Regions from separate parts of the Idiomarina sp. OT37-5b genome, predicted to be linked through region 4. Evidence: predicted binding sites of a transcription regulator. Region 4 holds the regulator's gene; each other region holds the start of a gene.
The links. The regulator sigma-54, encoded in region 4, starts transcription at its own class of promoters, with help from an activator protein. The targets are predictions, from matches to a motif close to GTTGGCACGNNNNTNGNNT.
Positions count from the first base shown of each region.

Region 1: a site for sigma-54 is predicted at 2,858-2,876, ahead of flhA (flagellar biosynthesis protein FlhA). Genes of this name have one in related genera too.
Region 2: a site for sigma-54 is predicted at 5,456-5,474, ahead of glnA (glutamate--ammonia ligase). Genes of this name have one in related genera too.
Region 3: a site for sigma-54 is predicted at 4,972-4,990, ahead of flgF (flagellar basal-body rod protein FlgF). Genes of this name have one in related genera too.

Region 1 covers NZ_CP027188.1:684,771-692,535, reverse strand. The annotation lists gene flhF (flagellar biosynthesis protein FlhF) at 1-660, opposite strand, end outside; gene flhA (flagellar biosynthesis protein FlhA) at 675-2,816, opposite strand; gene C5610_RS03100 (prepilin-type N-terminal cleavage/methylation domain-containing protein) at 3,042-3,455, shown strand; gene C5610_RS03095 (hypothetical protein) at 3,449-3,946, shown strand; gene C5610_RS03090 (Type II secretion pathway-like protein) at 3,933-4,148, shown strand; gene C5610_RS03085 (type II secretion system protein J) at 4,126-4,443, shown strand; gene ispH (4-hydroxy-3-methylbut-2-enyl diphosphate reductase) at 4,515-5,447, opposite strand; gene fkpB (FKBP-type peptidyl-prolyl cis-trans isomerase) at 5,489-5,929, opposite strand; gene lspA (signal peptidase II) at 5,931-6,452, opposite strand; gene ileS (isoleucine--tRNA ligase) at 6,457-7,765, opposite strand, start outside.
Region 2 covers NZ_CP027188.1:2,723,269-2,731,033, forward strand. The annotation lists gene C5610_RS12765 (sensor histidine kinase) at 1-609, opposite strand, end outside; gene C5610_RS12770 (response regulator transcription factor) at 606-1,283, opposite strand; gene ntrC (nitrogen regulation protein NR(I)) at 1,363-2,775, opposite strand; gene glnL (nitrogen regulation protein NR(II)) at 2,759-3,841, opposite strand; gene glnA (glutamate--ammonia ligase) at 3,924-5,333, opposite strand; gene typA (translational GTPase TypA) at 5,715-7,553, shown strand; gene trhA (PAQR family membrane homeostasis protein TrhA) at 7,601-7,765, opposite strand, start outside.
Region 3 covers NZ_CP027188.1:653,576-661,340, reverse strand. The annotation lists gene flgK (flagellar hook-associated protein FlgK) at 1-459, opposite strand, end outside; gene flgJ (flagellar assembly peptidoglycan hydrolase FlgJ) at 566-1,582, opposite strand; gene C5610_RS02950 (flagellar basal body P-ring protein FlgI) at 1,563-2,663, opposite strand; gene flgH (flagellar basal body L-ring protein FlgH) at 2,678-3,352, opposite strand; gene flgG (flagellar basal-body rod protein FlgG) at 3,375-4,163, opposite strand; gene flgF (flagellar basal-body rod protein FlgF) at 4,187-4,930, opposite strand; gene flgE (flagellar hook protein FlgE) at 5,332-6,678, opposite strand; gene C5610_RS02925 (flagellar hook assembly protein FlgD) at 6,694-7,377, opposite strand; gene flgC (flagellar basal body rod protein FlgC) at 7,391-7,765, opposite strand, start outside.
Region 4 covers NZ_CP027188.1:317,243-325,007, reverse strand. The annotation lists gene C5610_RS01555 (TetR/AcrR family transcriptional regulator) at 1-223, opposite strand, end outside; gene C5610_RS01550 (KpsF/GutQ family sugar-phosphate isomerase) at 388-1,365, shown strand; gene kdsC (3-deoxy-manno-octulosonate-8-phosphatase KdsC) at 1,383-1,931, shown strand; gene lptC (LPS export ABC transporter periplasmic protein LptC) at 1,928-2,488, shown strand; gene lptA (lipopolysaccharide transport periplasmic protein LptA) at 2,460-2,990, shown strand; gene lptB (LPS export ABC transporter ATP-binding protein) at 2,995-3,720, shown strand; gene C5610_RS01525 (RNA polymerase factor sigma-54) at 3,752-5,209, shown strand; gene hpf (ribosome hibernation promoting factor) at 5,238-5,525, shown strand; gene ptsN (PTS IIA-like nitrogen regulatory protein PtsN) at 5,528-5,998, shown strand; gene rapZ (RNase adapter RapZ) at 5,989-6,834, shown strand; gene C5610_RS01505 (HPr family phosphocarrier protein) at 6,834-7,109, shown strand; gene mgtE (magnesium transporter) at 7,112-7,765, shown strand, end outside.

The DNA of each region.
Region 1 (7,765 bases), 370 kb from region 4:
GCCGCCTTCGGGAATGAAACAGGCGATCTGATCGGCGATGCGTTCGCTCAGACCCATGCCCATCAAACGTTTGGTGAGCATGGCACGGATGGGTTCTTCGCGCTCGATTTCTTGCTTCATCAGGCCGCTTAGCTGATGTTGCAACAGGTCTTTGATGCCGCGGATCTGGGCTTTTAATTCGGCGATTTCAGCAGCACTGCCGCCACTGACGTGCTCGGGGATGTCATCCCCGAGCGCTTGGCGCCCCTGCGGGGCTTGCTCGGCGCCCTGTGGGCTTGCTTGGCGCGGCGTTGCCGCTTGCTGGGCGCGCGCTCCTTCGTCGCTTGCTTGCTGGTTTGGCGCGCTTGTGCCTTCGGCACTTGCGCTTGCTGTCGCGCCAAAGGCGCGACCTACGGGGTGGCTTGTGCCTTCGGCACTCGCTGCTTGGCGTTGGAGGAGTTCGGCGAGGGAGCTGGCTGGGGTGGGCTCCTGCTTCGCAGTCGCAACCTCTGGTGCTGGTGCAGGTTCGGGTTGTTGGGCGTCGGGGTCGACGGCGGCGACGATTTCGATGCCACCGTTGACCTTTTTATTCGACATGATCACGGCGTCCGGGCCCAGGGTTTCTTTTACCTGCAGCAATGCGCGGCGCATATCTTCGGCAAAAAAGCGTTTAATTTTCACAAGCGACTCCCATCCTAACTATTCTGGCCCACGGTTTGGTTTCCACCGATAGAGCTGACGATCCGAATTTGTTTATCATCGGGGATTTCCTGATAACTCAGTACTCTCATGCCATCTGTCGCGTGACGGGCAAAGCGTGCCATGGTCGAGCGCAGTAGCCCCGAGGTCAGCAACACCGACGGTTCTCCGTTCATTTCCTGTTGCTGATGTACGTCGCGTAATGATTCCTGTAACCGTTCTGCAAGGCCGGGTTCGATGCCTGCACCTTGCTGATTACCGTCATTACCGGCGGCTTGCAAAGACTGATGCAACATCTGTTCCAACTCTGGTGCTAACGTGATAACCGGCAGTTCTGGCGCGCCCTCCGAGATATCCTGCACGATCAGACGACGCAGGGCGATGCGCACGGCGGCGGTGAGAACGTCAGGATCTTGACTCCGTGGTGCGTATTCCACCAGGGTCTGTACGATGGTACGCATATCGCGGATGGCGATGCCCTCATCGAGCAGGTTTTGCAGCACTTTGACAAAATTGCCCAGCGACAGCATATCCGGTACCAGCCCTTCGACCAGTTTCGGATGGCTGCGGCCAAGGCGATCGAGCAGTTCCTGCGCTTCTTCGTGACCCAGCAACTGTGACGCGTGGTTGGTGACGATTTGGCTTAGGTGAGTTGCCACCACCGTCGCCGCGTCCACCACGGTGTAACCCAGCGTTTGCGCGTGTTCACGCTGTTCCGGGCGGATCCACACCGCATCCAGGCCAAAGGCCGGATCTTTGGTCTTTTCACCGTCCAGTTCGCCGAACACCTGACCCGGGTTAATCGCCAGTTCCCAGTCGTGACGGATCTCGGCTTCGCCCATGGTGACGCCCATCATGGTAATGCGGTAGCTGTTCGGGCCTAAATCGAGGTTGTCGCGAATGTGCACCGAAGGTACCAGAAAGCCGAATTCCTGCGACTGCTTCTTACGCACACCCTTGATGCGCGACAACAGCTCGCCGCCCTGCGACTTGTCGACTAACGGGATCAGACGATAACCCACTTCCAGACCCAGGGTATCGACATGGCGCACGTCGTCCCAGCTGAGCTCTTTTTGGACTTGCTGTTGTTTTTGCTCCTGCTGCTCTTTTTCGACCAGCTCACCTTCCTGAGTTTCGCTTTTCTTGATTTTGAAGTAAGCGGCGCCGGCCAGTACCGCCGACATGCTTAAAAACGCCAGGTGTGGCATGCCCGGGATCACGCCCAGCGCAAACAACACGGCACTGGCAATCACCAGGACACGGGGGTTGTCGACCAACTGAAACACCACCGCGTCGCCCATGTCTTTGGTGTCGTTTTCGCGGGTGATGATGATAGCGGTGGCAACCGACAGTAACAGTGCCGGGATTTGCGCGACCAAACCGTCACCAATGGTCAGCAGGGTGTAAACCTCGATGGCTTCGCCGAAGCTCAGACCATGTTGGATCATCCCAATCAGGAAGCCGCCGATGATGTTAATCAGCAGGATCAGAATACCGGCGATGGCATCGCCTTTAACGAATTTACTGGCACCGTCCATTGAACCGTAGAAGTCCGCCTCGCGGGTAACGTCCTGACGACGCTGTTTGGCTTCTTCCTGGTTGATCAAACCGGCGTTCAGGTCGGCGTCAATGGCCATTTGTTTGCCCGGCATGGCGTCAAGGGTAAAACGTGCGGTGACTTCAGAGATACGTCCGGCACCCTTGGTGATAACCACGAAGTTGATGATAACGAGAATGGCGAACACCACCAAACCGACGGTGTAGTTACCGCCGATCACCACGCTACCAAAGGCTTCGATAACGCTACCGGCAGCGCCCGGACCGTTGTGACCTTCGAGCAATACAATACGGGTGGAGGCGACGTTGAGCGACAAGCGCAGGACGGTGGCGATCAGCAGCACCGTCGGAAACGCCGCAAAGTCCAGTGGTCGCTGGGTATAAACCGCAACCAGCATCACCACCAGCGACAGGGTGATGGAAAACGAGAATAATATATCCAGGATCATCGCCGGGATCGGCAACACCACCATCGCCAGTATCGCCATCACCGCCAGGGGGGTACCGAAACCTTTGATTAAATAGGAGTTATTCTGTGCAAATGCTTTTACGCTGTTAAGCCGTTCCGCACCACTCGCCATACTTCGTTTCTCGCGTCAAAAGTTTGAATCTGGGGTTGTTTATTCAAGATACATGCCAGCTTGCGCTTCGCGCGGCTGTTTGTGCCTTCGGCACGGCTTTTTTCGGCTTCGCCGAGGCTTTTGACGGCGGGCCCATCGAAGCCGATATCGCGTACGAATTTATCCGTTACCGTGCAATGGGCGTTTGGCCCAAGGTGGCTAAACTGGGTGGTTTTGGGCGGTGTTGTGATGGGCTTTAGTTTGCTTGAGTTATTGGTGTCGATGGTGGTGGTGGCGTTCTTGCTGGCGGCGGGGATGCCGGGGTTACAGCAGACCTCGGAGCGGGTGCAGATGGCGGTATGGAGTGAACGGGTGATGTTGTTACTGCAACAACGTAAGGCTTTTGCGATGGCTGAAGACCGTTCGGTTACGGTGGATTTGGCGTCGTTGGCAACGGAGCTGCCGCCGCGGTTGCTGTTGACGCATAACTTTTATGCCGGTGCGCCGCTGAGTTTTGAAGGAGCCAGCGGTTTTGCCCGGGCCGGCAGCCTGGAGTTGCGTAACGGCGGTTATGCAGTAAAGATTATTATCAGCGGGCTTGGCCGGATTCGTCGCTGTCAGTCGGCTGGGCAACGGCTTAGCGGGTTGCGGCCATGTTAAGGCGTTGTCAGAACGGAGCGAGCTTACTGGAAATGATGGTCGCCGCTTCGCTGGGCTTGCTGGTGGTGCTCGCGGTGCAGCAGACCTGGGCCTGGCAGTTGGGCCAGCAACTGGGGTCAGGCGAATCGACCAAGGCTTTTTTAACAGCACAGTCACTGATTGAACAGATCGCCCAAGATGCTGCCAATGCCAACCCCGACGCCATCGCATTAAGCGGTCGTTGCTATTTGCTGCCACAGCACGACGGCCGGCTGTTAGCCTATCGGGTTAAAAACCGTCAGGTACAGCGCCACACCCTCGCCCCTCATTGCCCTGAGCGTGGCTGGCAAAGTCTGAGCCATTACCATGATATTGCCGTCGACGAGCTGGTTATGCAGTTAACCCCAACCGCTGCGGCGGCGTTACTTAAGCTGGCACTGACAGCTAAGTCGCCGCGCGATGACAGTTATCATGCCTTTAAGCGCGAGGTGGTTCTGCATGTTGCGCGCTAATCTTCGTCACCAGCGCGGGCTGGCAGTGTTAATGACGGTGGTGACGCTCACCGCGCTCAGCTCGATGGCGCTGGCAGGGTTGCTGTTTCAGGCACAGGCGCTGCAGGCGCAACAACACCGGCAGTGGCTATTACTCAAGCAGCGTAACGAGCAGCAATTTGTGCGCCAGCAGGCCTATTATGCGCAGCTTGAAAAGGAATGATGGATTTTCACTACTGGAGGTATTGGTAGCCGCCGCGATTTTCGCCCTGTGGCTCCCCAGTAGTTTATATGCACTACAAACCGCCCTGGCGACACAACTTAAGGTGCAACAACGAGCGGAGCGGGTCGAAGCCATGATGACGTTACATGCCGATATCGCAGCGCAATGGCGTGAAGGTAGCGTTTCAGTTGAAGCAATGGAAATAGACTGGCAACTCGATGTCATCGACGCGCACCGAGCTGTTCTAACCCTATCCGCTGACGCCTATAGCCTGCGGTTTATTCTGACACGGTAAAGGCAGAACTAGCCGCCGCTACAGCGGCAAAGAGTTCTTGCGCCAGAGGCGCAAGCTACGAAAGCCGCAAGCTACGGGCGCAAGTCCGGCGGGATGGAGAAGGTGATGTTTTCGGCTCGGCCTTCGCGTTCGGTGACGGTCTCGCCGCCCCAGTCGCGTAATTGGTCGATGACTGATTTCACCAAAACTTCCGGAGCTGAAGCGCCGGCGGTGACGGCGATGCGTTGTTTGCCGTCAAGCCAACTGCGGTCGATGCAACTCGCGTCGTCGATCAAATAGGCCGGAGTGCCCATTTTTTCCGACAACTCGCGCAGGCGATTTGAATTTGAACTGTTGCTGGCGCCGACCACCAGCATCACGTCAGCTTCGCCGGCCAGTTCGCGTACCGCGTCCTGGCGGTTTTGGGTGGCGTAGCAAATATCATCCTTGCGCGGTCCCTGAATGTTCGGAAAGCGCGCTCTTAAGGCGTCGATAACATCCGCAGTGTCATCGACCGACAGCGTGGTCTGACTCATGTAATGCAGGTTGTCGGGATCTTTCACCTGCAACGTCGCCACATCGTCCGGCGATTCAACCAGGTACATGCCACCGTTAGGATTGGCGTACTGGCCCATGGTACCTTCGACTTCCGGATGGCCGGCGTGGCCGATTAATACGCACTCATGCCCTTTGCGGCTGGCACGGGTGACTTCCATATGCACTTTGGTCACCAGTGGGCAAGTGGCGTCAAACACTTTCAGACCACGGTCTTTGGCGTTTTGACGTACCGCCTGCGACACCCCGTGCGCACTGAAAATGACAATGGCGTCGTCAGGCACTTCGTCCAGCTCTTCGACAAATACTGCGCCTGCGTCTTTTAATGAATTCACCACGTATTTGTTATGCACCACTTCGTGGCGCACATATATCGGCGGTTCAAAAATTTCCAGCGCACGTTCAACGATGGTAATGGCGCGGTCAACACCGGCACAAAACCCGCGTGGGTTGGCTAACAGTATTTGCATAATTCCTCCGGAGCCTTCAGCAACTGGCGCGATTAACGCCATTAAGGCTCAACACTGATAATTTCGACATCAAAAATCACCGTCTGGCCGGCCAGCGGGTGATTAAAATCGATGGTAACGGTTGGACCATTGATTTTGCGGACAATGCCCGGCAGCTCAGTACCGTCCGGTTGGGTAAAGGCCAGAATGGCACCCACTTCCGGTTTGGTTTCGTCACTGAACTTAGACGAGTCCACGTAATAAAAGTTATCCGGGTTCGGCTCGCCGAAAGCGTCTTTAGGTTCCAGCGTAAATTCACGCTTAGAGCCGGCACGCAGGCCAATCAGGCAAGCTTCGAAGTTTTCCGTCAGGCTACCGTCGCCCATACGAAATTTCGCCGGCTTACCGGACATCTTGGTGCTGTCGGCGACCGAGCCGTCCGACAGCTTGATGGTAAAATGCATGACCACTTCGCGACCATCTTCGATGGGTAAACGACTCATACTACTTCTTACCCTCCTCGCGCTCCGCTTCGGTATCGTCACGACGATTCTCCACGAAGGCTTCTAATAACATCAATGCCGCACCAATGGTGATGGCCATATCGGCGACGTTAAAGGCCGGCCAGTGCCAGCCCTGATAGTGCACGTCCAAAAAGTCGATGACGTAGCCGTACATCATGCGGTCGGCGACGTTACCGATAGCACCGGATAAAATCAACGCGAACGACAGATTCTGGCGCCAGAAATTTACCGGGTTGCGGCGCAGCCAGATCAGCAGCACCGCACTGATGGCGATGGCGATGACGGTAAAGAACCAGCGTTGCCAGCCTCCACCGTCACTCAGAAAACTGAACGCAGCGCCGTAATTGTGAACGTAGGTGAGGTTAAACAAGCCGTCAATCACTACCCGGCTTTCGTACAGTTCAAACTCCGCGGCCACCCACACTTTGGTGATCTGATCGACGATCACCATCAGCACGGTTATCCACAGATAGCGCAGCCCGGAGGCGCGTTTTTTTAGCATCTCGTTAGGCAAAACGACGTTCCTCACCTTCTCCGTCAATGTTGGTTACGCAACGCTGACACAAATCGTCGTGGCCGTCGATGGTGCCGACTTCCTCGCGGTGATGCCAGCAACGCTCACATTTCTTGTAGTTGCTCGCAGCAACACTGACCGCCAGTGGCAGTTTTTCGGCTTTTAACGATTCAGCATCCGCTTCGGCTAACGGTTTTACCGTCGCTTCCGAGGTCAGCAGCGCAAACCGCAGCTCATCACCCAGGCGCGCCAGTTTAGCCGCCAGTGCGTCGTCCGCAAACAGCGTCACTTCCGCCTGTAACGAACCGCCGATGACGTCGTTACGACGCGCCTGTTCCAGCGCCTGATTGACACTGTCACGGACTTCCAGCAGTTGCATCCAGAACTGATTTTCTTCGTCTTTAACGCCGGCAAACTCGGCAAAACCGTCATACCAGACTTCGGTAAATACATACTTAGAACGTTGTCCCGGCAACAGTTCCCAAATTTCTTGCGCGGTGAAGCTGCAAATCGGAGCCATCCAGCGTACCAGCGCCTCAGCGATATGATACAGCGCGGTCTGACAAGAACGACGCGCTAAGCTGTCGGCCTTGGCGGTGTACTGACGATCCTTGATGATGTCGAGGTAAAAACTGCCCAGTTCGATGGAGCAGAAATGCATCAGCTTTTGTACCACCGTGAGGAACTGGTAGTTATTGTAATGCTCCACCAGTTGCTTCTGCAGGTCAGCTGCACGGCCGACAATCCAGCGATCCAACTCGACCATATCGGCCATCGCGACACGGTGTTGCGCCGGGTCGAAACCACTCAGGTTGGCCAGCAGGAAGCGCGAGGTATTACGGATACGACGGTACGCATCGGCTGAACGCTTGAGAATTTCGTCCGATACCGTCATCTCGCCGGAGTAATCGGCAGACGCCACCCACAAACGCAGGATATCGCCACCGAGTTTGTTCATCACATCCTGCGGCGCCACCACGTTACCGATGGATTTGGACATTTTACGGCCCTTAGCGTCGACGGTGAAGCCGTGCGTCAGTACCTGATGGTAAGGCGCTTCGTCATACATCGCGACACCGGTCACCAATGAGCTCTGGAACCAGCCACGGTGCTGATCCGAACCTTCCAGGTACAGATCCGCCGGCCAGCTCAGGCCTTTGAACTCACGCAGTACGCAGTGATGGGTCACACCGGAGTCAAACCACACGTCGAGCGTGTCGGTGACTTTACGATAATCTTTGGCTTCATCGCCCAGCAGCGTTTCCGGCTCTAAATCGAACCACGCCTGCACGCCGTCTTTT
Region 2 (7,765 bases), 490 kb from region 4:
CGCACTGCCCTCGGCAATTTCACGAGTCGCCGCACTCAGCCGCCGAATCGGTCGAATGAGCCAAATGCCCAGTAAAATCGCTATCACCAAACTGCCGCTCAGAATGGTCCAGGCGCGGGCGCGGGTGAGTTCACGTTCGGCTTTGGCTTGATCTTGCCACTCTTGGGCTTGTAGCGGTCTGGTTATCAATACCTTATTACCACCCAACTCAAACGGCCCAATTAACAGCCGGTCATCCAGCGGCATTTGCATGGTTTTGTCGTAGTTCAAAAAGCGTAACAGGGTTTGGCTGTAACGCTCCCCTAAAAAGTCATCCAGCATCAGTTTTTGCTGGCCACTCTCCAACACTCTGGCTGCCACACGATAATCCCCGGCCAGTAGCCGTCCTGGCTGCAAGCTTAAAAAGGTCGCGGGGTCTTCTAATAAGGGTTGCAGTGTGCGGCGAATGGGTTCCGCTACGGGTTTAGGCTCCGGCGCTGCACGATTCCAGACAGCAAGAAAATAACCGCTACTGGCGGTAAAAAAGAGGAGCGCCCAAAATAACAGTAAAAGCCGCCAAGTGAGCGAGTGATACCAGCGGCTTTTCGGCCGTTTACGGGCTTCATTCATACTTGTGTCGTAAGGCGGTAACCGCGACCACGTACCGTTTGAATGCGCTCAGGTTTGCTTGGTAATTTCTTACGAATATTACTGATGTGCACATCAAGGCTACGGTCAAAAGGTCCCATTTTTCTTCCCAGTGCAGCGACTGACAGCTGATCTTTGCTGACCATTTGCCCTGCTTGTTGCATTAAGCAACGTAAAATATCAAATTCCGTGGGGGTAATCACCAACGACTGACCATCACAGCTGACTTCAGCTTTTGCCGGGTCCAGTTCAAAGCCACCGGCAACCAGCTTTTCAGCCTGCATCGTGGTGTTTGCGGTACGGCGCAATAACGCCCGCACACGAGCGATCAATTCCCGCGGATTGAACGGTTTAGGTAAATAATCATCGGCCCCCAACTCCAGCCCCATGACTCGATCGTCGTCATCGCCACGAGCTGTCAGCATCAGTACAGCCGTATCGCGGTGCTGCTGACGCAGGCGTTGTAACAATTGCATACCATCGATGCCCGGCAACATCACATCCAATAGAATCAACTCATAATCGCCATTTAACGCAGCATCAAGACCCTTTACGCCATCATCGACGACACTGAGCTCGACTGATTCGCGTTTGAATAGCTCCGTCAGCATCGCTGACATTTCGTGATCGTCATCAATCAGTAGTACAGAGTGCATGGTTAGCCTTTTGGTTTAGAAAACATCGCTCTTATCTTCTACAAAGCTCGGCGTAAGAGCGATGCCTTTTACAAAAGATTTACGTTAATAATAGCTTCATTTTGCGGGTTAGGGTATTTCGTCCCCAGCCCAGCCAGCGCGCCGCCTTTTGCTTATGTCCATCAAATTTTTGCAAGGCAAAAACCAACGCTTGACGCTCCAGCTCTTCGCTCATTTGATTTAACACATCGTGCTGGGTTGTCCGACGTTTGAGCTCCCTTTCAATACTGTCTGACCAACCATCTGAAGTGTTGACCACCGATTCGGGCTGGGGTTCCGAAACCACCGTAGCCGGCACCAAAATATCTTCCGGTAGCTCACTGCGTTGCACCGTCTGCCCCGGTGCCATGACCGTTAACCAGCGACAAACGTTTTCCAGTTGCCTGACGTTGCCCGGCCATTGGTAATCCATCAACGCCTGCATCGCATCCGCACTCAACACCTTAGCGCTGATATCGAGCTCCTGTGCCACGCTTTTTAAAAAATACTGAGTCAGTTGACGAATGTCGTCACCACGTTCTCTTAGCGCCGGTAATTTCAGTTGAATCACATTTAAGCGATGATAAAGATCTTCACGAAATTCGCCCCGTTGCACCGCCAACTTTAAGTCTTTATGCGTGGCCGCGATAACCCGCACGTCGACACTGACTGGCTGGTGCGCACCAACCGGATAGAACTGTCCTTCAGCCAACACCCTGAGCAGTCGGGTTTGCACGGTCAACGGCATATCACCGATTTCATCCAAAAATAAGGTGCCATGGTTGGCCTGCTCAAAACGCCCGGCGCGACGCTTATCCGCTCCGGTAAAAGCCCCTTTTTCATGCCCAAACAGCTCCGATTCAATCAATTCGTTTGGAATCGCCGCCATGTTCAGTGCGACAAACGGTTGCTTTGCCCGCGGGCTGTGCTGATGCAGCGCTCTGGCCACTAGCTCTTTGCCCGTTCCGGTTTCGCCGGTAATGAGTACACTGACACTGGATTTCGATAACCGCCCGATAACCCGGAACACATCCTGCATCACTGCCGAATCACCAATCAGTTGGGTCTCGGCAGTGGTTCCCGTATCGGCAATCGGCGTTGCGCGGGCATGTTGCAGTGCCTTCCGCGCCATCGCTAAAGCTTCATCAAGATCGAACGGTTTGGCCAAATACTCAAAAGCCCCACCTTGAAAAACGCTGACCGCGGTGTCTAAATCGGAGTGAGCCGTCATAATGACGATAGGTAGCTCAGGTAACTGTTTTTGCAAGCGACGCAATACCTCCAGCCCATCATCTCCGGGCATACGGATGTCGCTTAACAACACATCAGGTTGCTCCGTTTCCAGTGCCTGATACAACTCGCCCGCCTGTTCAAAGCAACGTACCTGAAACTCTGTTTCAGCAAAGGTTCGCTCCAATACCCAACGGATTGAAGCGTCATCATCCAACACCCAAAGCTTAGCGGTTTGTGCCATCGCCATGCTCCTCTAATTCTCGATAGGGCAAATAGATTTGAAACCGTGTCGCGCCGGCGTTGGATTCAAACTCGATTTTACCGCCATGCTGGTGCACTAGACTGTGTGCCAGCGACAATCCCAGACCGGTGCCGCCGGTACGACCGCTCACCATCGGGTAAAAAATTTGTGCTTGCAGTGACTCGGGGATACCGGGGCCATTGTCACTGATAGTAACCACCGCGCATTGCCGGTAACGCTGACCAAATAGGGTTAACTGATGCTCCACGCGGGTTTTTAAATGAATCTCGCCGTCACCATTCATCGCCTGCGCGGCGTTTTGGGCAATGTTCAGAAATACCTGCTCGAGGGAATCCGAGATGCCACACAACATCGGCAGCGAAGGGTCATAGTCACGCCGTAACTTAAGTGTCTCCTCGTATTCGTAGGACAGTGTTTGCGCAACACGCTCAAGCAGCTCATGCAAATTGACCGGCTGAGGTTGTTCCAGTCGCGCCGGCCCTAACAATCGGTCAATGAGGCTCCGCAAGCGATCCGATTGCGCAATAATTAAATCGGTATATTCGATAAGATCCGGTGCCGTCAGTTGTCTTGCCAACAGCTGTGCAGCGCCACGCAGCCCACCAAGGGGGTTCTTTATTTCATGCGCCATGCCACGCAACAGACTCTGAGTTGCAAAAAGTTGCTGACGCTGCGAATTTTCCCGTAAAATTTGCCGTTGCAGGTCAACTTGCCGCAGCTCTAACAGCAACTGAAGCTGTTCCGCCCCTGTCAATGCGATACATTGCACACTGACTTCTACCGTCACTTTCTGACCGGAGTGCAGCACGAATTCTGCTTCCGAGTTGACCACCGTTTGCTGATCAGTCAGGCAATCGTCGAGCTGTTCCATCGCTAATGTTGTCGACACATAACTACTGGCAAATGGTTCATTCACCAGCCGTCGGGCACTGTGATCAAGCAAAGACTCAGCCGCCGCATTGACGTACTGAATGTTCAATGAGTCATCCAACACGACCACCGCGGTCATTAGCGCATCCAGGATCTCGTGACTCTGTGGCGACATAAGCTGTCCTCAACTCAGTACTGCACCAAAATAGTGCACATTGATCGCTAAAAAAGGGAGGGCGAACCCTCCCCCAAAGCCTTTAGCAGCTGTAGTACATATCGAATTCAACCGGGTGGGTTGTCTTCTTAAGTGTTTCAACTTCGTTGTACTTCAGCCCAATATAAGCATCGATCATGTCATCATCCATGACACCGCCTTGTTTCAGGAAGTCACGGTCTTTATCCAGCGCTTCCAGTGCCATTTCCAACGAGTGACAAACGGTAGGAATATCACGTGCTTCTTCCGGCGGTAAGTTGTACAAGTCTTTGTCCATCGCATCGCCCGGGTGGATCTTGTTACGAATACCATCAAGGCCGGCCATTAACAGAGCGGTAAAGCATAGGTATGGGTTGGCACTTGGATCCGGGAAGCGGACTTCAATGCGGCGTGCTTTTGCACTTGAAACCAATGGAATACGAATCGACGCAGAGCGGTTACGCGCTGAGTAGGCCAGCATCACCGGTGCTTCAAAACCCGGAACCAAACGCTTGTACGAGTTCGTCGATGGGTTTGAGAACGCATTGATGGCACGAGCGTGCTTGATGATACCACCGATGTAATACAACGCGGTTTCACTCAGACCGGCATACTGGTCACCGGCAAACAGGTTTTCACCGTCTTTTTGCAACGACATATGAACGTGCATGCCTGAACCGTTATCACCGACTAACGGCTTTGGCATAAAGGTCGCTGTCATGCCGTATGAGTGCGCGACGTTGTGCACAACATACTTGTAAACCTGCAATTCGTCGGCTTTCTTGGTCAGTGAATTATACTGCGTCGCCACTTCATTCTGACCAGCGGTTGCCACTTCGTGGTGGTGTGCTTCAACCACCAGACCCATGTCTTCCATGACCAGACTCATGGTGCCACGGATATCGTGTGCCGAATCAACCGGAGGAACCGGGAAGTAACCGCCTTTGACGCCTGGACGGTGTGCCAGGTTACCTTCCGAATATTCACGGCCTGAGTTCCACTTCGCTTCTTCAGCATCAATTTTGTAGAACGAACCACTCATGTCGGTGTGGAAACGTACATCATTAAACAAGAAGAACTCAGGTTCCGGACCGAAGAACGCATTGTCAGCAAAGCCTGATGCTTGCAAGAACTCTTCCGCGCGTTTTGCGATGGAGCGTGGGTCGCGGCTGTAACCCTGCATGGTTTCTGGTTCAAGGATGTCGCAACGTACATTCAGCGTCATTTCATCAGTGAACGGATCAAGAACCATAGAGTCGGCGTCTGGCATCAACACCATGTCAGACTCATTAATGCCTTTCCAGCCGGCAATTGATGAACCATCGAACATCTTGCCTTCTTCGAAGAAATCATCGTCGATTTGCGACACCGGAATCGTTACGTGCTGTTCTTTACCTTTGGTATCGGTAAAACGCAGGTCGACGAACTTGACGTCATGCTCTTTTATGGCGTCGAAAATCTTGCTTGCTGACATGTTTTCCTCCAGCGGAATCAATGAATAAAAACAGAATAACTGTAGTTTGTATCTATACGTTTGACAGTATTGATCACTTTTGGCGTGATGTCTGTCATGATCTTTTCTAGCTTTTCCAGTTAGAGCAAGTTGCGTACCAAAAATGCATTTTCTTTAATATCAAACACTTACCATTAACAAGAATACCGCAACCGATTTTAATTGCACCATTATGGAACATTATAAACCAATTTGGTGCAAACCAGCTAATTTCTATTATGAATCTTTTGCGTAAAAAACGAACAAGGCCTTTTTAATTGCCAAGCAAACAGGTAGAATACGGCGCTCTTTTTTATCAACCCTCTGTCGGAGGGTTTACTCCGACAAACACAGGCTTTCTTAATGACAACTCAGGCATTTGATATCAATAAACTTCGCAACATTGCGATTATTGCGCACGTTGACCACGGTAAAACAACACTGGTCGACAAACTACTTCAACAATCAGGCACGTTAGAAAGTCGTGGTGAGCTCGAAGAGCGCATCATGGACTCCAACGACCTGGAAAAAGAACGCGGCATTACCATCCTGGCAAAAAACACCGCGATCAACTGGCAGGACTACCGAATTAACATTCTGGACACGCCAGGACACGCGGACTTCGGTGGTGAAGTAGAACGTGTATTATCAATGGCTGACTCTGTCCTTCTGTTGGTCGACGCGGTCGATGGTCCTATGCCGCAAACCCGCTTTGTAACGCAAAAAGCGTTCGAGCACGGCTTGAATCCGATTGTTGTTATCAACAAAATTGACCGTCCGGGCGCTCGTCCTGACTGGGTTATGGATCAGGTTTTCGATTTGTTTGACAACCTCGGCGCTACCGATGAGCAGTTGGACTTCCCGGTTGTTTACGCATCAGCATTAAACGGTTGGGCGACGCGGGAAGAAGAAACCGTCGGCACCGACATGACGCCGCTGTTCGAAACCATTGTTAACCAAGTGAGCCACCCTGACGCTGATCCAGACGGTGATTTGCAAATGCAGATCTCTCAGCTTGACTACTCAAGCTACGTTGGTGTTATTGGCATCGGTCGTGTGACACGCGGCAGCGTTAAAGTTAACCAGCAAGTCACCATTGTTGGTGCCGATGGTGAGAAACGTAACGGTAAGATCGGCCAAGTATTTAGCTACCTTGGCCTGGATCGTTTTGAAACCACATCGGCTCACGCGGGTGACATCTGCGCCATTACCGGTTTGGGTGAATTAAAAATCTCCGATACCGTTTGTGCGTTAGGTAAACCAGAAGCATTGAAGCCGCTGACCGTTGACGAGCCAACAGTGACCATGACCTTCCAGGTCAACACCTCACCGTTTGCCGGCAAAGAAGGTAAATTTGTGACCTCTCGTCAGATCCTTGAGCGTCTGCAGCAGGAGCTGGTCCACAACGTTGCGTTGCGCGTTGAAGAAACGGACAACCCGGATAAATTCCGCGTTTCTGGCCGTGGCGAATTGCACTTGGGTGTTTTGATCGAAAACATGCGTCGTGAAGGCTTTGAGCTGGCGGTATCGCGTCCGGAAGTTATCATCAAACACGAAGATGGCCAAAAGATGGAACCGTACGAGTCACTGACCGTCGACATCGAAGAACAGCACCAAGGTGCGGTGATGGAAAAACTTGGCTTGCGTAAAGCCGAGATGACCAACATGACTCCGGACGGTAAAGGTCGTGTGCGTATCGACTTTGAAGTACCAAGCCGCGGCTTGATCGGCTTCCAGACCGAGTTCATGACACTGACTTCAGGCACCGGTTTGATGTACCACACGTTTGATCATTATGGTCCGCACAAAGGTGGCACCATCGGCCAACGTGTAAACGGTGTTCTTATCTCGAACGCTCAGGGTAAAGCGTTGACCTACGCCTTGTTCAACCTGCAGGAGCGCGGCAAGCTGTTCGCTTCTCACGGTGACGAAGTGTATGAAGGCCAGATCATCGGTATTCATAACCGTTCGAACGATTTAACCGTTAACTGTTTGAAAGGTAAACAGCTGACGAACGTTCGTGCTTCAGGAACGGATGACGCTCAGGTATTGAGCCCACCCATTCGTTATACGCTGGAGCAGGCCCTGGAATTCATCAACGACGATGAATTGGTTGAAGTGACACCAGCTTCTATCCGTATCCGTAAGCGTGCATTAACTGAAAATGAACGTAAGCGTCTGAGCCGAGAGCCAAAGAGCTAAGCCTCTGAACGACCATAATTGATTGCCCGCCTCGTGCGGGCAATTTTTTATCCGCTCAGTGTCAGCAGGTCCGGCTGCGGTAATACGTAGTAAAAAATTGAGAAAAAGTGCAGCACACTGCCACCCAGCACAAACAAATGCCAGATGGCATGATGATAAGGTAGCGACTTCCAAACGTAGAAAACCACACCGAAGGTATAAGCCAATCCTCC
Region 3 (7,765 bases), 340 kb from region 4:
TCGCTCATTAATAATGGTTTTTTGATCGTTCAGATAGGAAGAGAAATCATTAAACTTGGTAACCATACCGTCTGCTTCCGCTAGTACCAACTGGCGAGCAGTTACAGAACCCGGATCGTTATTTGCGTCCTGCAGGGTGTTAAAAAAGTTTTCGATAGACGAAGCTACGTTGGTGGTACTGTCACCTAATAAGGTATCGAGTTGCTCAGCCTGCTGCAGGTTTGCTTCGTAAAAACTGACTTTTGAGATGTCCGTACGCAACTGGCGATTCGCAAACTCATCGATCATCCGCTGTACGCGGACACGCTCTAAACCACCGTATTGTGATTCCAAATACTCCGTACGTTCACGCACATAGCTTGGGGTATTGGCATTGTTAATATTCTGACCGGTCGTCTGCAGACTTTGCTGATGCGACAGTATGCCGTTTTTACCAATGTTTAATAAGTCGAAACTCATTCGTTACTCCCCAATGCTCATGGCTCTGTTATCGGCCGTGGCGTTTAAAGGTTTAGTCCGGGCGGCAAAAAATTGCCGGTTTTTTTTCTTGCGCCGAAGCCGCAAGCTACGGTGTTAGCCGATTCATTACGGCCTGGATCTTATCCGCGTACTGCGGGTCGGTGGCGTAGCCGGCTTGTTGCAGTTGGCGCGCGTACTCTACCGGTTTATCCGCTACTTGCAGTGCCTGCTGATAGCGCGGATGCCCTTTAATAAACTCAACGTAGTCCTGCAAGCTTTGTTCCACATTTTGGTAACTGCGGAAGGCAGCGCGTTCTTTTTTCGCCACGTCGCCGTCAAATTCCAATGTCGCGACATGCGACTTATCACCGTTCCAGCGCTGATCGGCTTTGATATTAAATAAATTGTTACTCGAACCACCGTGACGGCCCGGGATTAAACGCTGGCCCCAGCCCGTTTCCAGTGCCGCCTGAGCCACCAGAACATCGGCATTAAGACCGTGCTCTGCCGCCACTTTTTCGGCGTGCGGTTTGATCGCGTCGATAAAGTCCTGCGGCGTAGTAAACCGCGCTTCGCTATCGCTGAGCTTGGCCGTGTTAACGCGCTGGTTACCATAATATAAGCCGGCATCGATACCGCCCTGGTCGGACAGGGTTTGTGTTGCAACCGGTTCATGACTTTTCGGATTACTTGCCATGCGCGCTTCACCTAAATTGGCACCGTAGCGCTGGGCGTCGTTCAGGCCGGCCTGACCGCTTAACTGTTTGACCATCAAGTCGGCCAGCCCCAGTGAGCCTTGCGAGGACAATTCCGAGGTCAACTGCTGGTCATACATATCACGGTACATATTGCCGTAGCGGCTGTTGAGCATATTACCTTCGGCAAACACGTCGTTGGCTTTACGCATGCTGCCAAGCACCATGTTCAAAAATATGGCTTCGAACTGCTGTGCCGCGGCGCGCAGCGCCTGTTCTTTATTGTCGCCGAACGCTTCTTTACGCAGCGCGTCCAGCGAGTGATTGTCCAGCACCGCACCCGTCGCGCCAGAGGCGCGACCTACACCCGCCTTTGGCGCAAGTTCAAACAGCCGCGCAGCGTCGGTATTAAATAACGATGAGCTCACCGGAAATCGCTCCTGCTTGCTTCAATGCTTCTAACACCGCAATCATGTCGCCCGGTGCGGCGCCGATTTGGTTTACCGCCCGTACCAGGTCGTTCAATGTGGTGCCGGGTTCGAACACGAACATGCGGGCATCGTCTTGCTGCACATCGATGATGCTTTGTGGGGTTACCACGGTTTCACCGTCGCCGAACGGGTTCGGCTGATCGACCTGAACGTTTTCGGCAATGGTCACCTGCATATTACCGTGGGCGACGGCGGCCGGGCGCAGTTCAACGTTTTGTCCGACCACGACGGTACCGGTGCGGGCGTTAACAATAATTTTTGCGGCCCCCTGAGCCTGTTCCACTTCGAGGTTTTCTAATGTCGACATGTAGCTGACGCGTTGGCCCAGATCCCGTGGTGCACGAACCCGAATTGAGGTGGCATCCAGCGGTTGTGCTGTGCCCTCACCGACCAAACCGTTGATGGTTTCAGCGACGCGTTTGGCGGTGGTGAAATCGGACTGATGCAGGTTAAAAGTAAAGTAGTCGCCGCTGCCAAAAGAGGTGCGGATTTCCCGCTCAACGGTGGCACCGCCTGGGATGCGGCCAACGGTCGGGGTATTAATCACAATCCGTGAACCGTCGTTGCCTTCAGCACCAAGGCCTCCGACAATCAGGTTACCCTGCGCGACCGCATAGACTTCGCCGTTAGCGCCTTTCAAAAAGGTTTGCATCAGGGTGCCGCCGGTCAGGCTGTCGGCGCTGCCCACCGAGGATACCGTGACGTCAATCTTTTGACCCGGCTTCGCGAACGGCGGAATGTCGGCGGTGACGGCTACCGCGGCGACGTTGTTAATTTTTGGCCGCTCGCCGGCCGGTACATTAATACCAAAGTTACCGAGCATGGTGCGGAAGGTCTGGTCGGTAAACGGTGTCTGTTCACCGGTACCGGGCAGGCCCACAACCAGGCCGTAGCCAACCAGCTGGTTATCACGAATGCCTTCTACCGAGGCGATGTCTTTAATGCGAGAAGCCTGTGCCGGTAATACCAGGGACACCAGACTCACTGCAATGACGACAAACTTTATGCAACGTAACATCGTTCAGGTCTCCGTTAGAACGGCCAGATGGGGCTGTTAAAGAAGCGCGTTAACCAACCTTGTTCCTGCACGTTGGCAAGGGTGCCGGTACCGCTGTATTCGATCCGCGCGTTGGCTACCCGGGTTGACGGAATGGTGTTGTCGGCACTGATGTCCTGCGGCCGGATCATGCCGGTCAGGCGGATGTATTCATCGCCGGTGTTAATCCGCATCCACTTTTCGCCACGCACAATCAGGTTGCCGTTAGCCAGGGTTTTTATCACGGTAACGGTGATTTCGCCGTTCAGCTGGTTGCTTTGATCGGCATCGCCTTCACCGCTGAACGAACGGGTGCCGCCAAAACTGGCCGACAGCGGATTGCCGTTGATGCTGACGTCGCGACCAAACAACTGCGGCGACGGCAATTCGGTGTTGCTGTCTTTGGTGGTTTCGGTCGATGACGATTTACTGGCGGTGGTGCGTTCCTGCAAGCTAACGGTAATGATATCGCCTAAACGCCGCGCTTTAATGTCAGAATACAAGCTGTCAGCGTACTGCGCCTGAAACAAGGAACCGTTTGGTACCACCGGTTGCGCCCGCTCTTCGGGTAACACCGGTGCGTACATCGGATCATCCGGCATTGGCTTGGGTTGGTTCGAGGCACAACCGGCCATCACCAGGCTTGCTAAAATTAACGCTGCAATACGCATAACATCACCTATTCCGTTTATCTTAAAGCTGCTGACTGATGTAACTGAGCATCTGGTCAACGGACGAAATCACTTTCGAGTTCATCTCGTAGCCCCGTTGCGACTCAATCAGGTTAACCAGTTCTTCGGTTACGTTAACGTTCGAACTTTCCAGTGCGCCCTGAATGGTCGTGCCCATGCCATCAACGCCCGGCACTGCCTCTAACGGCGCACCGCTGACTGCGGTTTCTTTATACAGATTCTGGCCGATGGGTTCTAAACCGGCTGGATTGATAAAGCTGGCTAAGTTGATTTGCCCGACAACCGCGTTATCGGCATTGCCCGGCTGTCGCACGGTTACTTCGCCTTCCTGAGAAATGCTGACCGAAATCGCATCTTCTGGGATCTGAATCGCCGGCTCCAGCGGGTAACCGTTACCGGAGGTAACCATTTCCCCTTCTTCATTTAATGAAAACTGGCCGTTGCGAGTATAAGAAACCGTGCCGTCAGGCATCAGGATCTGGAAGAAGCCCTTGCCGGAAATCATCACATCCAGTGAGTTGTCGGTGGTTTGTACGTTACCCTGGGTGTGTGATTTTTGCGTGGCCACCACCTTGGTACCGGCACCAATCATCAAACCGTTCGGCAATTCCACGTCTTGCGCTGACTGGCCACCGGGCTGGTTGATGTTTTGATACAGCAGATCTTCGAACACCGCGCGGCTTTTTTTGAAACCCACGGTACTGGCGTTAGCCAGGTTGTTTGAGATAACCGAGATGTCGCGCTGCTGCGCGTCCAATCCGGTTTTACTGATCCATAATGCTGGGTTCATGGTGTTGCTCCTCTACCGGCCGATTAGCTGATGCGCATCAGCGATTCAGCTCGCTGGGCGTTTTCATCGGCGGTTTTCATCATTTTTACGTTCATTTCGTACTGGCGCTGCAGTGCGATCATTTGGGTCATTTCTTCGACGGCATTAACGTTACTGCCTTCCAGCGCGCCTATCGATAGTTTTACGTTGGCATCGGCGATGGCCTGTTGTCCGTCTTTCAGCTCAAACAAGCCGTCGTTGGTCTTTTTGATGTTGCCGTTGGGTGGGTTAACCAGTTTGATCCGGTCAACCAGTTCCATGGCGTCTTCCGGTGCGCCTTGTGGGCGAATGGATATATTGCCGTTGGCACCGATGGTGAGGTTATCAACGGGCATCGGAATAAAGATGGGGCCAGCATCGCCCATAACCGGCTGTCCGCGGTCGTTTTTCAGCATGCCGTCGGGGCCGATTTCTAAACTGCCATTGCGGGTGTAGCGTTCGTTGCCGTTTTCGTCTTGTACGGCAATCCAGCCCTGCCCCTGGATGGCAACATCAAGATTACGGCCGGTGGTTTGCAGTGCGCCGCTGGCAAAGTTTTGCCCCGGGCTTTCTGTCATCGAGAACACGCGGGTTGGTAAGCCTTCGCCAAACGCTTGCATGGAGCGAGCTTGTTGTAAGTCGGCTTTAAACCCTGTGGTGTTGGCGTTTGCCAGGTTATTGGCGCGCAAGGCGACGGCGTTCATGTTTTCTTTTGCGCCGCTCATTCCAATCCAAAGCATTTTGTCCATCGCTGACCTCCAGCCAAAAATTTGTCGTCTTGGTCGGATATATGCAGACATCGTGCCAACATGCGCCTTCGGCGCGGTCGTTTGCCCTACGGGCGGTTGTTTGTGCCTGCGGCACGGCTTTTGGCCACTGCGTGGCGGCTGTTTTCGGCTCCGCCGAATACAGCCCTCGCGCTAAAAGCGCGAGCTACGGAGTGTCAGTAGCTTGCGCTTTTAGCGCAAGAAATAAAAAAAGGGCTTGCGAATGCAAGCCCCTCATTATGTTTAAACAGCCATCGGCGAGCGAAGCAAGCCGATAAACAGCCGTGCCGCAGGCACAAACAGCCGCGACGAAGTCGCAAAGAGCATCGCGTAGCCGAAGAAAGCATCGGCGCAGCCGAAAGCCCTCGCGCTAAAAGCGAGAGCTACCGGATCTGCAAGATCGTCTGGTTCAGCGTGTTATTCACTTCCAGCGAACGCGAGTTGGCCTGGAAGTTACGTTGTGCTGAAATCAAGTCCACCAGTTCTTTGGTCAGGTTGACGTTGGAGTTTTCCAGTGCGGAGGCTTCAATTGAACCAAAAGTACCGGAATTTGCTTCACCTGCCAGAGCCTCGCCTGAGTCAAGACTCTGACGCCATTTGGTTCCACCGATTTGAGTCAAACCTTGCTCATTAGCAAAGCGTACAAGTGCAACTTGCCCGAGGTACTGAACATCACCATTTGAATACGTAGCGGCAATTAGACCGTCTTTACCAATATCAACATTGGTCAGTCGGCCTACGGTTGTTCCATCTTGATCCAGTGACGTTACCTCATAGTCCGACGCAAACTGCGTTGGTGTTGTGGTTCCGGTTTGGTCTTGGAAATTAAACTGTATCGTTTGTGCCGTAGCACCATTATCTAAATAGGGACCAGACGGGCCGGAGCCACTCAGGTCAAGTGTTCCGGGCGAAAAAGTCTGCTCGCCCGCCGCCAAATCAGGTTCGCCGTTACCTAAAAAGCTAACATTCAAACCATCATAGTTGTCCGTTGACGGTGCTGTAGATGGCGTGCCCCCAGGCGTTGTTCCTAAGTCAATTTGCTGACCGTCAAATGTCGCATAAATATCCCAAGAGTTTGGCGCACGTTTCACATAGTAGGTGGAAAGTACATGTGACTCTCCTAACGAATCATATACAGTCGCCGATGTGGAACTGTGATAAGAAGACGGATCGTTAGGGTCAAACGGTGTCGCTGTGCCATCAATCGTCGCAACCCGCGCGTCAACATTAAATGCAGTAAATACGTTATTAGTACTTTGAGGCGCGCCAGCTACATCTGGGATACGAATAGGTTGGGTAGTCGCTAAACTTGTCGATGTGGTTGCTCCACTATTACGGTCAACCTGATAGCCCTGCAAGTAATTGCCCTGGTTATCCACAATGAATTTATCATCATTAAGTTTAAAAGCGCCTGACCGCGTATAGGTCATATCGCGCGAACCCAGATCATCGGTCGTGGCAAAAAAGCCGTTACCACTGATTGCCATATCTAACGAGTTATCAGTAAAGTCTAGTGTTCCCTGACTGAACTGCTGAGCAACTTGCGATGTTAATACACCGTCACCTACTTTTGTGTTACCGGCATTAAAAATACTCGTTGCGTAAACGTCAGCAAATTCTGCGCGGGACTGTTTAAAACCCGTCGTTTTAACGTTCGAAATGTTGTTGGCGGTGGTATCAAGATCTTTTTGTGATGCGTTGATGCCGCTAAGTGCAATATTAAATGACATAAGTCACCTCACTAATTATCCAATCTCTGTGACATCAGCAAAATTGATGCCACCTAAGCCTTTAAGGTTTAAAACAATGCCGCGGTCGCCGCCGGTACTAACGCTTTGAACTGTGGCGTGCATTTGTAACGGGAGCTCTTCACTGCTGTTGCCGACTCGGCCATTGGCGGTAAAGCTGTATTTGCCGGCCGGCACTTCATTGCCGGCATCATCCAGTCCGTCCCATTCAAAATCTTTTGTTCCCTGAGGCAAATCACCCAGGTTAATGGTTCGCACCACAGCACCCGTCTCATCCTTTATGCTCAAGCGCACATTTTGAGCGGTTTGTGGAGCAGCAATCATACCCGATGCGCCGGCACCGGGTTCAAGTGATGCTGTTGACGTAGGTACCAAGACTTTACGACCTACCAACGTTGATGCCTGCAGAGCCTGGTTCGAGGTCATATTTTCAGTGAACTTGGTGAACTGTTCCTGTAACCCGGTAATGCCCTCAGCCATCGTAAAGCTAGTCATCTGAGCGATCATCTGATCGTTCTCCACCGGCTTGGTCGGATCCTGCATGTTCAACTGTTGCGTTAACAGTTTGAAGAAGTCTTCCTGCTCAAGCTTTTGGTTTTCATCCGGATCGGCATACTTCGTTTGCTCTTCCTTCTGCCACCGTAAGTTATCGATATAGGAGTTATTGCTTACGCCTTCCATCGGTTATCTCCTGTTAGGCCTGACCGAGGCGCAGTAAACGCTGGGTCATAGTTTTCGCGGTATCCGCTACTTGCACGTTGGTCTGATAGGAACGCGAAGCGGAAATCATGTTGGCCATCTCTTCCATGGTGTTGACGTTTGAGCGGTAAATGTAACCGTTTGCATCGGCCATGGGATGATTTGGCGCGTATTCGATTTGCAGCGGTTTTTGGCTTTCAACAATGCCTTTTACTTTGACACCAGCGGCTTGCCCGGCCTGAGTTTGATTGGTCAGGCTGTCACCACGGTAGTTACCGCCGGCATCCGCCAATGCGGTTGCAAAGACCGGGTTGCGGGCGCGGTAGGTTTCTTCCACGCTGCTACTCACGGAGTTGGCGTTCGCCAAATT
Region 4 (7,765 bases):
GCTCACGAAAGTGCGCACGCAAGGCATCGAATTGTTGCACCATACGCTCTAGCATAGCGGCTAACAGCGCGTTTTTATTGGCAAAGTGATACAGCAAACCGCCTTTACTGATACCGGTTTCCTGACACAGGGCATCAAACGTCAAATGCGCAGCCCCCTGCTCCGCAACCAGTTGTTCTGCCGCGTCTATAATTGCATCACGATTGCTTGGCCGACCCACCATTTACTGCTTCCCGGGGCTCATTTAGGGCCCACTTTATTAACCGTCCAGTTGGTATAGTAATTAACTCTTAATAAAAAAGCAATATTCTCTGCTCCGTCACGGTAGGCATAGCCATTGATAATGACGTATCATTAGCGCATAAACTGACAAGCTGGGAAGATTCTATGAAGCAAGTCACACATGACTTTCGCCCGCTCGGCCACGATGTGCTGGAGATCGAGCAAAGCGCTATCGCAGGCCTCAAACAATACATCGACGAACAATTTAATCGCGCCTGTCAGATCATGTTCGATTGCAAAGGCCGGGTGATTGTCATCGGCATGGGTAAATCAGGCCACATCGGTGGAAAAATAGCCGCAACACTGGCTTCTACCGGCACGCCGGCATTCTTTGTCCACCCGGGTGAAGCCAGCCATGGCGACCTCGGTATGGTAACCGACAACGACGTTGTTATTGCCATTTCCAACAGTGGTGAAACCTCAGAGGTTCTGAATATTCTACCGGTGATAAAACGATTAGGTGTGAAGCTGATCGCCATGACCGGCAACCCCGAGTCAACGTTGGCACGCCTTGCTGACGTGCATGTCTGCATTAAGGTAGAACAAGAAGCCTGCCCATTGGGTTTAGCGCCCACCGCCTCGACGACGGCCACCCTGGTTATGGGGGATGCGTTAGCCGTGGCTCTGTTGAAAACCCGGGGCTTTACCGCCGATGACTTTGCCTTGTCTCATCCCGGCGGTTCACTGGGTAAGCGTTTGCTGCTACGCCTACAGGACATTATGCACACCGGCGATCGCGTTCCGGTAACCGAACAAACGGCGCTCATCAGTGAAGCCTTATTAGAAATGTCGCGCAAAGGCCTGGGCATGACCGCAATTGTCGATGACAACAAGCGCCTGGCGGGCATTTTCACGGATGGTGACTTACGCCGCATTCTCGACAATCGTATCGATGTTCACAGCACCGGTATCCATGAGGTTATGACACGTTCCTGCATTACCGCGAACGCCGATATGCTGGCTGCGCAAGCGCTAAAAATTATGCAGGATCGCAAAATTAACGGTCTTATCATTGTTGACGAGGATGGCCGTCCCGTTGGCGCAATGAACATGCATGACCTGCTACAAGCTGGCGTTGTCTGAGGAGATAATCAATGGAGATGATTAATACCTGGTATGGCGATATCGAGCAGGCGCTGCTGAAGAAGTTTCAACAGGTACGTTTACTGGTGCTCGACGTGGATGGGGTATTTTCGGACGGCCGTATTTATTTAGGTAACGACGGTGAAGAGCTGAAAGCCTTTCATACCCGTGACGGTTTTGGCATGAAGGCACTGGTTAACGCCGGCTTTACCACGGCCGTGATTACCGGCCGTCAGTCTGCTATCGTCGAACGCAGAATGAAGCACCTGGACGTAGGTCATATTTTTCAGGGACAATCCGACAAAACCGTCGCTTATCAGCAATTGCTTGAGCAACTCGATGTGACCCCCGAGCAGGTCGCTTACATCGGCGATGATGTTCCGGATTTGGCATTAATTCAACGTTCCGGACTGGGTATCGCCGTTCATGATGCGCACCCGGCCGTGCAACAAGGCGCTGATTATATTACCCGGTGCGCGGGCGGCCACGGTGCTGTTCGCGAAGTCTGTGATTTATTACTGTTGGCCAGTGGCCAGCTTCGCAGTGCTGAGGGGATCAGTCTGTGAGTCGTCGCATCACCTTCATTCTGCTACTGCTGTTCGGGGCGGGACTGTTACTGGTCTGGCGCCCTTTTATCGACGAAGGTGAAGATACTGCCCAACAACGTTCACAAATCATGAAGCCCGATTTCACCGCTCGGGGGCTGGAAACCCGATTATTTGAGTCGGAAGGAAACCTGGCACACCAGCTTAAAGCGGATGCCATGGCACACTACCTGCAAATCGGGCTGACAGAGTTAACCCAGCCGGTTTATTCGGTGTATACCGAGGACAATCAGGCGACCTGGCAAATCAGTGCTGAACAAGGCACTTTTTATGACGACCAAACGCTGATCCTGGAGCGTGGTGTTGAAATAAAGTCGCTTCAGCCTGATACTGCTATACAAAGGGTTGTGACGGAATATCTGGTCATTGATATGGCCGCTGAAACAATGCGCACTGACTATCCAGTTACCCTGTTTGGGCCACAACTTACGATTCAGGGCGATGGTCTGAAAGCTGACTTATACGCCGAAAAAATGGAGCTAAACCGACATGTTAAGACCGTATTTGAGCCTCGCTAGTGGCGTTATGCTGCTCGTCAGTGCGAACGTTTATGCGCAAGGCGAAGCGGACTTCTCGAAAGCCATTGAATTAACCGCCGGGCATGAAGAACTGGATATCAAAAACAACCGGCTACTGCTGACCGATAATGTTACCGTCAAACAGGGCACGTTGGAAATTAAGGCCGATCGTGTCGAAGCTCTGCGAAATGCGGATCAACAGGCGGACACCTTTATCGCGGAAGGAAATCCAGCGACCTATACTCAACAACTGGACGACGGCTCCACCATCAGTGCACAGGCCGACCGTATTACCTACTATCAGGCACGTGAAGTGCTGGAGCTGGTGGGGAATGCTCAAGTCTCGCAGGGCTCCAGCCGTTCGAGTGCGCAAATTATTACCTATGACCTGGCTCAGCAGACCGTTTCAGCCAGTGGCGAAGGTTCTGAAAACAACCGGGTAACCACCATATTCACACCGCCGAAAAAGAAAAAAGACGATAAAAACGGGAGCAACAACTGAGTTCATGGCTACTTTATCCGTTCGTCATTTAGCAAAGAGTTACAAACGCCGGCAAGTGGTTAAGGACGTGAGTCTGGAAGTCAGCCAGGGGCAAATCATTGGGCTGCTGGGCCCGAACGGTGCCGGTAAAACCACGACCTTTTACATGATCGTAGGCTTGGTGAACAGCGACAAAGGACAGATTTATCTGGATGACACCGACTTAACCCTGCTGCCTATGCACGAGCGAGCGCGACGTGGCATCGGTTATTTGCCGCAGGAGTCATCGATTTTCCGGAAACTGACCGTGCGCGACAATCTGATGGCAATCCTGGAAACTCGCAAAAACCTCACCGCAGTAGAGCGCGAAGAAAAGGTTGATGCACTGTTAGAAGAGTTTCACATCGGCCACATCGCCAATAGCCTCGGCATGAGCCTTTCCGGCGGCGAGCGCCGCCGCGTTGAAATCGCCCGCGCATTGGCGGCGGACCCGACCTTTATTCTGCTTGATGAACCGTTTGCCGGGGTGGACCCGATTTCTGTACTCGATATCAAGAAAATTATCGAGCACCTTAAACAACGTGGCATTGGTGTTTTGATCACCGATCATAATGTACGTGAGACCTTGTCAGTATGTGAGCATGCTTATATTGTCAGTCACGGACAATTGATTGCCAGCGGTGATGCTGAGAGTATATTATCAAATCAACAGGTTAAGGATGTTTACCTCGGTGAGCAGTTCACACTGTAAGCAGCATAGCGTGAAGCCGGGAGTCAGATAAATGCGACAAAGCCTTCAGTTAAAAATCGGTCAGCAGCTGACCATGACACCACAACTACAGCAAGCCATTCGCCTGCTGCAGTTGTCGTCGTTGGATCTACAGGCTGAAATTCAGGAGGCACTGGACAACAACCCGCTGCTTGAAGTTGACGGTGACCATCAGGACGTCGAGGGTGAAGCACCAGAAACCTCTAATCATCGTGATGACAGCCATCAGGAAACCTCTGATGTGCTGAAAAAAGATCAACTCCCTGATGAACTCCCGGTCGACAGCAGCTGGGATGATACCTATACCTCATCCACTCCGACATCGGTTACCAGCCCTAACGGTAAAAGCTATGACGGCGAGATGGATGTCTATCAGGGCGAAACCAGTGAGTCACTGCAGGATCACCTGTTGTGGCAAATGCAACTGTCGCATTTTTCCGATGAGGACACTGAAATAGCCGAAGCCATTATCGAGTCGATTGATGATAATGGCTACCTGACTTCCTCCGTTGACGACATCGTTGCCGCGTTACAGCATCTGGACATTGGTGAAGACGAAGTGCTGATGGTGCTGAAGCGTATTCAACATTTTGATCCCGTTGGTGTTGGTGCCCGCGATGTCGCCGAGTGTCTGAGCATTCAGTTACGTCAACAAGTAGAAGACTCACCACTCAAAGAACAGGCGCTGGAGCTTGTACAGCAACACATGGACCTGCTCGGTAGCCGCGATTACCGCACCATCCTGCGCAAAATGCGCTTATCCGAAGGGCAACTGAAAGAGATTATGCAATTAATTCAGCAATTGCATCCTCACCCCGGTGAACAAATTGCGCAGAAGCCGGTTGAATACGTCATACCCGACGTTTCAGTGGTAAAAAAACAAGGGCGCTGGGTGGTCGAATTGAACCCCGACAGCGTACCCAAATTAAAAGTGAACGAAGAATATGCGGCCTTAAGTAAAGCCGCAAAATCCGCAGCAGACAGTCAATATATAAAATCGCACACGCAGGAAGCGCGCTGGTTCATTAAAAGTTTGGAAAGTCGTAATGAGACCTTGTTAAAGGTTGCACACTGCATTGTTCACCGCCAACAAGGCTTTTTTGAACACGGTGAAGAGGCTATGAAGCCGATGGTACTCAACGACATCGCCGAAGCCGTCGATATGCATGAAAGCACTATTTCACGGGTCACTACGCAGAAATATCTACACTGCCCACGGGGCGTGTTTGAACTCAAATACTTTTTCTCCAGTCATGTCAATACAGAAGCAGGAGGTGAGTGTTCAAGTACCGCTATTCGTGCTTTAATTAAGAAGTTAGTGGCGGCGGAAAACCGCGCTAAACCATTGAGTGACAGCAAAATTGCTGAACTCATAGCAGACCAGGGAATCCAAGTAGCAAGGAGGACAATTGCGAAGTATCGGGAGTCGTTAAACATTCCGTCCTCGAGCCAACGCAAGAGTCTGCTTTAATCGTGATAGAAACAAGAAGGAAGACGTTATGCAAATTAATTTGACCGGTCATCACATCGATATTACCGACGCACTGCGTGACTATGTAGACACTAAGTTCGCTAAACTTGAGCGACACTTTGACCACATCAACAATGTTCACGTCATCCTTAAAGTAGAAAAAACGGCACAAATCGCGGAAGCCAACCTGCACGTTAATGGCGGCGAAATTTTTGCCGATGCCCAACACGACGATATGTATGCGGCCATCGATGGTTTAATTGATAAACTCGATCGGCAAGTTATTAAACACAAAGAGAAAATGAAAAAACATTAATCATGCAACTGTCTGAACTGTTAAGCCCCGACTGCACCAAGTGTGCAGTCGAGGGCGCAAGTAAAAAACGGCTATTAGAAACCATTAGCCAAATTGCGGCTCCCAAGCTGGTCGGCATTACCCGCCATGATATTTTTGAGAGCCTGTTAAATCGCGAACGTTTAGGCAGTACCGGTATTGGCCTTGGTATTGCGATTCCACATGGTCGCTTACCCAATGCAACTCAGCCTGTGGCGGTGTTGATAACGCTTGCCGAGCCGATTGAGTTTGACGCCATAGATAACCAGCCCGTAGACATTATTTTTGCCCTGCTGGTACCCGAATCTGAACACGAAAATCATCTGCAAACGCTGGCCACCGTAGCACGCCGCATGAATGATAAGGTGTGTACCCGCGCACTGCGAGCGGCACATAGTGACCAGGATCTTTACGACATTTTTGTTAATGAGGACAGTGACGGATCATGCAGTTAATCGTTGTTAGTGGCCGGTCTGGTTCAGGAAAAACCATCGCTCTTCGGGTTCTGGAAGATCTTGGCTACTACTGCGTTGATAACCTTCCGATCGCTTTGTTACCGACGCTGGTGCATGCCGTAATGGCGCAATATGATCGCATTGCCATCAGTATCGACGTAAGAAATTTACCCGAAAATTCGGAAGAATTACTCGAGTCGCTGGACTTTCTCCCGGCTGAAGTCGAGCCGGAAATTTTGTTCATTGATGCGGATGACCAAACCTTATTACAGCGCTTCGGCGAAACCCGCCGGCTACACCCGTTGTCACAAAAAGAACTGCCCCTCACTGACGCCCTACAGCTTGAACACAAGCTACTTGAGCCGATTATGGAGCGTGCCAACTGGCGCATCGACAGTAGCCACTTGTCGTTGCACCAACTGAGTGAGCAAGTCGCCGAACGAGTGCTGGGGCGGGCACAGAAAAAGCTCATCATCGTCTTTCAATCGTTTGGCTTCAAATACGGCTTACCCAAAGATGCCGACTTTGTCTTTGATGCGCGCATATTGCCAAACCCACACTGGCAGCCAGAGCTCAAACTGCTCAGTGGCCTGGATGATGATGTCCAGCATTACTTCCGGCAACAACCGCTGGTTGCTAAGTACATCCATCAGGTGGAAAACTTCCTGGCCACCTGGATTCCACATTTTCAGCGCAGCAACCGTAGCTATCTGACCATTGCCACAGGTTGCACCGGCGGTCAGCACCGTTCTGTTTACATCACCGAGCAGTTGGCAGAACGTTTTCGTCATACGGCGATTAATGTGCAAGTGCGCCACCGTGAGATAACAAAATAATGGCAACCCTCTGTAAAACACTGATCATTCGTAATAAACTTGGTTTACACGCACGCGCAGCCACCAAACTGGCGCAACTTACCCAGCGTTTCGATGCCAAAATCGCGGTTGAACAAGACGGCCAGCGTGTCGATGCAGCCAGTGTCATGTGTCTGATGCTGCTTGCCGGTAAACAAGGCAAAGCGGTTAATGTATATGCCGAAGGCAATGAGGCCGAAGCCGCGTTGGCAGCCGTTACCGAGTTATTTGAACAGCGCTTTGAGGAAGACGAATAAGCATGGTCGCCGAACTGACCGATAAAGAATATGCAATGCAGCGTATTCAAGAGGTGAATGCTGCCCTGGCGGACGGCATGTACGTGGCTGCCCGCCGTATGCTGCATAATATGCCGGCCTGTGACATCGCGCTGTTACTGGAGTCATCACCGCCGAAAAACCGTGCCATCGTCTGGAAGCTGGTCGATGTTGACGAACACGGTGAAATCCTCGAAGAACTCTCCGAAGAAGTACAGAAGTCGATCATCCGGCAAATGGCGCCGGAGAAACTGGCCGCCGCAACCGAAGGCATGGACACCGATGACCTTGCCTATGTTCTTCGTGGTCTTCCGGATCAGGTTTATCAGGAAGTGCTTAAGTCAATGGACGAGCGCGACCGCGAACGTGCAGAGACGGCACTGTCCTATGATGAGGATACCGCCGGCGGTATCATGAATACCGACACCATCACGGTTCGGGCCGACGTCAGCGTTGACGTGGTTCTGCGTTATTTGCGCTTGAAGGGTGAGTTACCCGAAGCCACTGACATGCTCTATGTTGCTGATCGCAACGACAAACTGATTGGTGAAATCTCGTTGGCGCGGCTGGTTACCGTTGATCCCAGCAAAATCGTTTCTGACATCATGTCGACCGAAGTGGTCAGTATCCCGGTTGAT